Regions from separate parts of the Pseudomonas cavernicola genome, predicted to be linked through region 2. Evidence: predicted binding sites of a transcription regulator. Region 2 holds the regulator's gene; each other region holds the start of a gene.
What was found. The regulator FliA, encoded in region 2, starts transcription of late flagellar genes. The targets are predictions, from matches to a motif close to CTAAAGTTTNNNNNNNNNNNGCCGNTAA.
Positions count from the first base shown of each region.

Region 1: the regulator FliA is predicted to act here: its motif matches at 1,157-1,184, upstream of motA (flagellar motor stator protein MotA).
Region 3: the regulator FliA is predicted to act here: its motif matches at 909-936, upstream of D3879_RS16725 (methyl-accepting chemotaxis protein).
Region 4: the regulator FliA is predicted to act here: its motif matches at 1,328-1,355, upstream of D3879_RS13210 (flagellar protein MotY).

Region 1 is NZ_QYUR01000002.1:1,689,639-1,691,839, reverse strand. Features, by position in the region: gene motB (flagellar motor protein MotB) at 1-248, opposite strand, end outside; gene motA (flagellar motor stator protein MotA) at 252-1,103, opposite strand; gene D3879_RS08180 (HDOD domain-containing protein) at 1,220-2,201, shown strand, end outside.
Region 2 is NZ_QYUR01000006.1:287,256-289,456, forward strand. Features, by position in the region: gene D3879_RS17400 (protein phosphatase CheZ) at 1-490, opposite strand, end outside; gene D3879_RS17405 (chemotaxis response regulator CheY) at 510-884, opposite strand; gene fliA (RNA polymerase sigma factor FliA) at 970-1,716, opposite strand; gene fleN (flagellar synthesis regulator FleN) at 1,713-2,201, opposite strand, start outside.
Region 3 is NZ_QYUR01000006.1:144,867-147,067, forward strand. Features, by position in the region: partial or broken gene D3879_RS16720 (IS5 family transposase) at 77-733, opposite strand; gene D3879_RS16725 (methyl-accepting chemotaxis protein) at 965-2,201, shown strand, end outside.
Region 4 is NZ_QYUR01000002.1:2,768,859-2,771,059, forward strand. Features, by position in the region: gene D3879_RS13205 (argininosuccinate synthase) at 1-116, opposite strand, end outside; gene D3879_RS13210 (flagellar protein MotY) at 380-1,291, opposite strand; gene pyrC (dihydroorotase) at 1,423-2,201, shown strand, end outside.

The DNA.
Region 1 (2,201 bases), on a different contig from region 2:
GGGGTCGGCGTGCCACCGAGGTCGATGACATACGGGCTGGCGCTTTCGGAGAAACCGACGGGGTCTTGGAAATAACCCGAGATAGCCTTCTTCTGCTCCGGCGTGGCCGAGGACAGCAGCCAGAGCACCAGGAAGAACGCCATCATCGCCGTGGCGAAGTCGGCGAATGCGATCTTCCAGGAGCCGCCATGGTGCCCCGCGGCGTAGCGCTTGACGCGCTTGACGATGATTGGCTGGTTGTTATCCATGACTCAGCGACCGCGAATCGCTTGCTCCAGCTCGCTGAAACTCGGCCGGTGTGAGTGGAACAACACCTTGCGACCGAACTCTACCGCCAGTGACGGCGGCATGCCCGAGGCCGAAGCCACCAGGCAAGCCTTGATCGCCTCGAACACGTTCAGCTCTTCCTTGGCATCGTGCCCCAGCGCGTTCGCCAACGGCCCGAAGAAGCCATACGCCGCGAGAATACCGAGGAAGGTCCCGACCAACGCCGCCCCCACATGCTGACCGAGGGCGGATTGCTCGACTTCGCCGAGCAAGGCCATGGTCACCACAATCCCCAATACCGCGGCAACGATACCGAAGCCCGGTAGAGCATCGGCGACCCGTGTCACGGCATGCGAAGGATGCTCCAGCTCCTCCTTGAGGCTCACCAGTTCCATGTCGAACAGGCCTTCCAACTCGTGCGGCGCCATATTGCCGGAGGACATGATGCGCAAGTAATCACAGACGTAAGCGGTCATCCGCTCATCTTTCAGCACGCTGGGATACTTGCTGAAAATGGTGCTGGCGTTGGGGTCCTCTACATCCGCCTCGATGGCCATCATCCCTTCACGGCGGCTCTTGTTGAGGATCTCGTAGAGCATGCCCAGCACTTCCAGGTAGAAGGCATGGGTGAAGCGCGTGCTGAACATCTTCAGCGACTTCTTGAACACATGCATGGTCGTGCTGCCAGGGTTCGCCTGGAGAAAGGCCCCCAGCGCTGCGCCACCGATGATCAGCACCTCAAAAGGTTGGACCAGTGCGGCGATTTTGCCATGCGATAAAACATACCCGCCGAACACGGCGGCGAAGACAACGATAATGCCAATGATTTTTGCCATAAAAAGATGCTTGCACAACCAAGAGTAAGAGTTATTAAAAACAACCCTTCTAATTATCGGAACTTATACGCCAGACTATAGCCAGTTAAGGCTAAAAGCCAATTGGCTCAACCGACATGCCGACCTCCCCCCCTCTACCACGCAGCCTCAAGACCTGGCTCAAGCAGCTCGATAGCGTGCGGCTGCCTATCCTCCCTGCCAACCATGAGCAGGTGCGCCGCGCCTTGGCCAACAGCAACTGCTCGCTGCGCGAGGTCGCCCAGCTGATCCAGAACAGCCCGGCCCTCGCCTTGATGGTGCTGCGCGAGGCTAACCGCAACACCGCCAACTTCAGCGAGCCGGCGGAAAGCCTGGAAATCGCTCTGACTCGCCTGGGCCTGCAGCGTACCGAAGCGCTGCTGAACCACCTGCCCTCGGCCGCCACAGAAGAAATCCCCCGCCCTCTGCGCCAACTGCAACTGATTAGCCAGCACGCGGCGCAACAGGCTAACGGCCTGTTCGCCAATCGGTTGGCGCGACTCTGGCAAGAAATCCATTGGAGCAGCCTGCTGTTCCTGGCGCCGCTTTGGCCATTGGCCGCCGCCCACCCCGAACTGTTCGAGGCCTGGGAACAGCGCGTGCTGGGCAAGGGCGAGCCGGCTAGCAAGGTCGAACACGAACTGCTGGGCGTATCGCTGCTCAGTCTGTGCCTGGCCCTCGCCGAACATTGGCGGCTGCCGGAGTGGATACTTCAGGGTTACCGCCTGCTCGCAGGCGAACGACGCTTACTGGTCAAAGCGCTGCATATCGCCCGCGACAATCAGCATCCACTCCAGCAGCAACAGGCACTTGACGCCGATAGCACACTACGCCGCTGGCTGACCCAACCGGCTAACACCACCATGCTGGCCAACGGCCTGGCGCTAGCGGCACATCAGGCCTGGGATAGCCCGCAAAGCCTGCGCTGGCAACGCCTGACTGGCCTGTACCTGCAACTGCCGCTGAGCGAACTACAACAACTGGTTCACCAGCAGGCGGTGCAGAGCGCGCACCTGCACGCTGCCGCCGACCTCTGGCACCCGGCCGAAGCCTTACTCTGGCCCTGGGCTGCACGTCGCC
Region 2 (2,201 bases):
CGGACAATTTGGCGTTATCGCGCTCACTGCGAGCGAGGAACAACTCGATACGTTTGGCCAGTTCACGGAAAGCCTCCGCACCGAGTTCGCGGCGCATAAAGCGACCCCAGTCGGCACTCAGGCTTTGTGCTTCGCCACTCAGATCATTGACCAGCGGCGCGCTCTGTTCGACCAGGTCCATGGTGCGATTGGCCGCTTTCTCGGTCATCGTCACCACGTAGTTCAGCCGCTCGGTGGCATCGGTGATCTGCGAGACCTCCTGCGCATAAGGCACCCGCGGATCGAGCTGAAAATTGACGATGGCGTTGTGCAACTCGCGCGTCAGCTTGCCCACTTCGTGGTACAGACCGCGATCACGTGCCTTGTTGAGTTCATGGATAAGTTGCACCGCATCGCCGAAATTGCCTTTTTCCAGGCTATCGACCAGCTCACGGGCATGGGACTTCAGGGTCGACTCAAGGTCACCCATTGATAGATCGTTATGCTCCATAGTGCCCCCACGGCAGGCATCAGCCGTTAACCCGCTCGAAGATCTTTTCGATCTTTTCTTTCAGCACTTGGGCCGTGAACGGTTTAACCACATAACCATTCACCCCGGCTTGCGCCGCTTCGATAATTTGGTCGCGTTTGGCTTCAGCAGTCACCATCAACACCGGCAACTGTTTCAAACGCTCATCAGCCCGCACCGCGCGCAACAAATCGATGCCGGTCATACCGGGCATATTCCAGTCGGTGACTAGAAAGTCGAAGCTGCCGCTTTGCAACATCGGCAGTGCAGTGGTGCCATCATCGGCCTCAGCGGTATTGGTGAATCCCAAGTCACGCAAGAGGTTCTTGATGATCCGTCGCATCGTTGAGAAGTCGTCAACGATGAGGATTTTCATGTTCTTGTCCAAGTCGACCTCCGTACAGTCCTAAACGTATTCAGCACCTGAATACGCCGTTCAATCGTGAAACTGGCAGTACCGCTCAGCTCGCGCGCCACTCGCTCAGGCGTGCACGCAAACGAGCGGCACACTGGCTATGTAACTGGCTGACCCGCGACTCGCTGACCCCCAGCACTTCGCCAATTTCCTTGAGATTCAGTTCTTCGTCGTAATACAGCGACAACACCAACTGCTCGCGCTCCGGCAGGTTGGCGATGGCAGCCGCCAGCGCCGACTGGAAGCGTTCATCTTCCAGATCGCGCGAAGGCTCGACGTGGGTAATACCGGCGTCTTCACGCAGACCGGCATGCTCTCCGTCCTGTAACAGGTCGTCGAAACTGAACAAGCGGCTGCCCAAAGTGTCGCCAAGAATGCCGTAGTAATCCTCGAGACTCAATTGGAGTTCGGCCGCAACTTCTTGATCTTTAGCGTCTCGGCCTGTTCTGGCCTCAATTTTTCTGATCGCGTCACTGACCATCCGGCTATTGCGGTGCACCGAGCGCGGCGCCCAGTCCCCCTTGCGCACCTCATCCAGCATGGAGCCACGGATGCGAATCCCGGCAAAGGTTTCGAAGCTGGCACCTTTACTGGAGTCGTATTTTTTCGAAGCTTCGAGCAGGCCAATCATGCCGGCCTGGATCAGATCTTCCACCTGAACGCCGGCTGGCAAACGGGCCAGCAAGTGGTAGGCGATGCGTTTGACCAGCGGTGCATAGCGCTCGATCAACTGGTGCTGGGAATCCTGCGCCTGTGCCTTGCTGTACATACGAAGTCCATTGGCTGCTGTCATACGGCCGGATCAGCGATCGGTTGCTGCACCAGGCGCTCGACGAAAAATTCCAGATGCCCGCGTGGGTTGGCCGGCAATGGCCAGGTATCGACTTTCTGAGCTATCGCTTTGAACGCCAGCGAGCACTTCGAGCGCGGGAAAGCTTCGTAGACCGCGCGTTGTTTCTGCACAGCCTTGCGGACTGACTCATCGTAGGGCACAGCGCCAACGTACTGCAGCGCCACGTCGAGGAACCGATCAGTCACTTTGGTCAGCTTGGCGAAGAGATTACGGCCCTCTTGCGGGCTATGTGCCATGTTGGCCAGCACGCGAAAACGGCTCATACCGTGGTCGCGATTGAGCAGTTTGATCAGCGCGTAGGCGTCCGTGATCGAGGTCGGCTCATCGCACACGACCACTATGACTTCCTGGGCGGCACGCACGAAGCTGACCACCGCATCGCCAATCCCGGCGGCGGTATCGATCACCAGCACGTCGAGGTTGTC
Region 3 (2,201 bases), 140 kb from region 2:
GCGATTTTGATCTCACCATTCCGGAGTTTAGCCCCGGCCGGAGCGGTTGCGGGGTGGTTTCCCCGCATTACAGGTGCACCCGGAACAGGTATTCGACCTTGGCGCGTACCTGCGGCCTTGGTGTATTCGATCTTGCGCCTCATGCGACCGATCAGGCTTTTCTTGCCGTGCATCTTTACGTGCTGGGCCGGCCGGCAACCGACCAGATCACTTTGCGGCCCTGATGGTTGCCCCTCTTGGTCTGGTGCATTTGCGGGTCGCGCTTGCCGTCCTGGTTCTTCGTCGAACTCGGCGCGTGGAAGATGGTGGCACCAACGATGGTGCCCTGACGCAGCATCAGGCCACGGTCACCCAGATAACCGTTGATCACCGAGAGAATCCCGGCGGCCAGATCATGTTTCTCCAGCAGGCGGCGGAAGTTGAGGATGGTGGTTTCATCCGGGATACGGTCGAGTTCCAGGCCGGCAAAATGCCGGAGGATCGCGGTCTCGTACAGCGCTTCCTCCATCGCCGGATCGCTGTAGCCGAACCAGTTCTGCAGCAAGTGCACGCGCAGCATGGCAACCAGCGGGTACGCCGGACGACCACCTTCTCCCTTCGGGTAATGCGGCTCGATCAGAGCGATCAGGCCTTTCTACGGCACCACCTGATCCATTTCGATCAGGAAGCGCTCGCGGCTGGTTTGTTTGCGCTTGCCGGCGTACTCGGCATCGGCGAAGGGCATCTGCTTCATCGGGTAGCTCAAATGATGGGACGAGCGTTTTTCACCAGATTCGGGAAGTCTTCTTAAGGGCTTCCCTAGGGGGGGCAATCGCCCCGGCCAAACCGGCTGTTTGCTGACGCCAAGCATTTGATCCACAGCTGAAGCGGTTAAACTGCCGACCTTTGCATCGGCACCGGCGAAAGCGCTCAACTTTGCCGCTTGGCGGCCGATTACCCAGCACAGACCTTACGGATAAGCCCCATGCGCAATAATCAGCCCATCACCCAGCGTGAACGTACTTTCCCCGCCCAGCAGCGGCTGATCTCCACCACTGACCTCAAGGGTCAGATCATTTACGCCAACGATGCTTTCGTTGAAGTCAGCGGTTTTCCCCGTGCCGAACTGGTCGGCGCAGCGCATAACCTGGTGCGTCACCCGGATGTTCCACCAGCAGTGTTCGCCCATATGTGGAGCACCCTGAAAAAGGGTCGACCGTGGATGGGCATAGTCAAAAACCGCTGCAAGAGCGGCGACCATTACTGGGTCAACGCCTACGTCACCCCGGTGCTGGAAAATAGCCAGGTCGTAGGTTTTGAATCGGTACGGGTGAAACCGACGGCCGAGCAAGTACGTCGCGCCGAGGCACTGTATCAACGCATCAACGCGGGCAAATCGGCCATTCCAAGCAGCGACCGCTGGCTACCGATTCTGCAGAACTGGCTGCCGTTCATTCTGGTCAGCCTGGTCGGCTTCGTGATCGGTGCCTGGCTCGACTCCAGCTGGGGCTTCCTGCTCGCCGCCGGACTCTCGGTACCGCTGGGCCTGGCTGGCCTCAATTGGCAGCAACGTGGCCTTCGGCGCCTGCTCCATTTGGCTGAACAAAGCACTTCCGACCCGTTAATTGCACAGATGTACACCGACAGCCGCGGCCCGCAAGGGCGCCTGGAAATGTCGATCTTGAGCCAAGAGGCACGGTTGAAAACCTGCCTGACTCGCCTGCAGGACACCGCCGAACATCTGACTCAACAAGCCAAACAGGCCGATAGTCTGGCCCAGAACAGCTCCGCCGGGCTGGAACGCCAGCGCGTGGAAACCGAGCAAGTGGCCACGGCTGTAAATGAGATGGCGGCAACTACGCTGGAGGTGGCGAGCAATGTCGCCCGCACCGCCATCGCTACGCAGGAAGCCAATCGCCTGACCGGCCAGGGTCGCAGCATCGCCACGGAAACCCGCGAAGCGATTCAGCGCCTATCCATCTCGGTCGGTGAAACCGGCGAAACCGTGACGCGCCTAGCCCAAGACAGCAACGAAATTGGCGGCGTAGTCGATGTGATCAAAGGCATCGCCGACCAGACTAATCTCTTGGCCCTGAACGCGGCGATCGAGGCCGCGCGTGCCGGTGAGATGGGCCGTGGCTTTGCCGTGGTGGCAGATGAGGTGCGTTCCCTGGCGCAACGCACCGCGGAATCCACCGGGCAGATTCATCAACTGATTGCCA
Region 4 (2,201 bases), on a different contig from region 2:
AGATCCGCGGTGAAAGTCACCACTTCACATTGATAGGTATCTTGCAGCCACTTGAGAATCACCGAAGTGTCGAGGCCACCGGAATACGCCAGGACAACCTTCTTTACGTCCGCCATGCCATCACTCCACGGGGTTGTACGGAAAACCCGCGATTCTACTGCTCGCGCCGGCTGATTTACAGAGGCGCGACGGCTTCTGACGACGAAGCGACAGAATCTTTCGCCTGTGCGACCACTAGGAGGTTGGCGCTGAGCCGAAGGCGATGCCCAACGACTGGCCTGCAGGGCCGGGCTACCTTCGAGTCAAGGGAGTCGCTAGGCGACTCCTTGTTGGGCATCGCTGCGCTCAGCGCCAACCTACACCCGACAGGCTTCTAGGCTCAGGAGGCGGCTGCCGGATTAGGCGCAACGGCGGCCGGGGTTGGCGTGTCGGCAGGTGCGGCCTCACGTGACAGATGTACAGTCACCCGCCGATTACGCGCGCGGTTGGTTTCGTTGTTGTTCTGCGCCACCGGGTAGCGCTCGCCATGAAAGCGCATAACGATCTGCTGCTCCGGCACACCGTTGGCTTTGAAGTAATCCAGCACCGCCAAGGCGCGACGGCGCGATAAGTCACGATTGGTCAGGCGGCTACCACCGTTGTCCGAGTGGCCATCCAACTCGATGTGATTAACGCTGGGATCGGCCTTGAGGTATTGCAGGATAATTTCCAGTTTGGCCCGAGAGGCATCATCAAGCGCCGAACCGCCACCCGGAAAACCGATCTGCGCCTGCTTGATCTGATCGAAGTTAACCGGCAGCAACTTGGCTGTGCAGGCCAGATAGTCGCTATAGGCCTTGTTGAACTTGACCGGCAGCAATCGCACCTCCAGCCCCTCGCCGCCTTGTAGCGTGCGATGCCGGACTAACGGACTGCGCCCGTCGAGCAAACCACTGAGCAGACGCGCGCCTTGCTGCTGCGAGCTGTTGAGTGGCACCTCTCCCGAGCCCACGCTGACCACGCCCAGGTTGATATCGCCACGCCCTGGCTGCCAAGGTACCGCGGCCGCCAACAGAGTCGCGGAACCACTGCCCATCCACTGCTCACGTGCCTGTAAGCGGAACGTAGCTTGCTCGCCAGCGCGCCGGACGAACTCGCCAACCCCGAAATCGGTGATGCTTTGCGACAGACGGCACTCAAACTGATCGCCCTCGACCTTCCACTCAACCTTTTCCAGACGCGTCTGAAAGGTGATGGCCACGGCCGGCAAGCTGGCGATCAGACTGAGCAAGGCGAGATAATGCTGGCGCACGGCGGACTCCACAAGGAATAACGGCATTCCACAGTGGTATCGGTTGAGTCAGGCAAAACTTGATAGCGGGTGCCTGAGAGCGGCTTTTCCGGTAGCATTCCCAGTAGTTTTGCCCGCCTGGAATTCCCCCAATGACCGACCGCCTGACCCTGCTGCGCCCCGACGACTGGCACATCCATCTACGTGATGGCGCGGTACTGCCGCGTACCGTCGCCGACGTCGCGCGCACCTTTGGCCGCGCCATCATCATGCCGAACCTGGTGCCGCCGGTACGCAATACCGAAGAAGCTGATGCCTATCGCCAGCGCATCCTGGCCGCGCGTCCGGCCGGGAGTCGTTTCGAGCCGCTGATGGTGCTTTACCTCACCGACCTCACCAGCGCCGAAGACGTTCGCGCGGCCAAGGCCTCGGGCTTCGTCCACGCCGCCAAACTCTATCCGGCCGGCGCCACGACCAACTCGGACGCTGGCGTTACCAGCATCGACAAGATTTTCCCGGTTCTGGAAGCCATGGCCGAAGTCGGCCTGCCGCTGCTGGTACACGGGGAAGTCACCCGTGGCGAAATCGACGTATTCGACCGCGAGAAAGTGTTCATCGACGAACAGCTGAGCCGTGTGGTCGAGCGCTTTCCGACGCTGAAAGTGGTGTTTGAACACATCACCACCCGCGAGGCCGTGCAGTTCGTCAACGCTGCTTCGGCGAACGTCGGCGCCACCATCACTGCCCATCATCTGCTGTACAACCGCAATCACATGCTGGTTGGCGGTATTCGCCCGCACTTCTATTGCCTGCCCATTCTGAAGCGCAACGTGCACCAGGAAGCCCTGCTGGACGCGGCTGTCAGCGGCAGCAGCAAGTTTTTCCTCGGCACCGACTCGGCACCGCACGCCCAGCACGCCAAGGAAGCCGC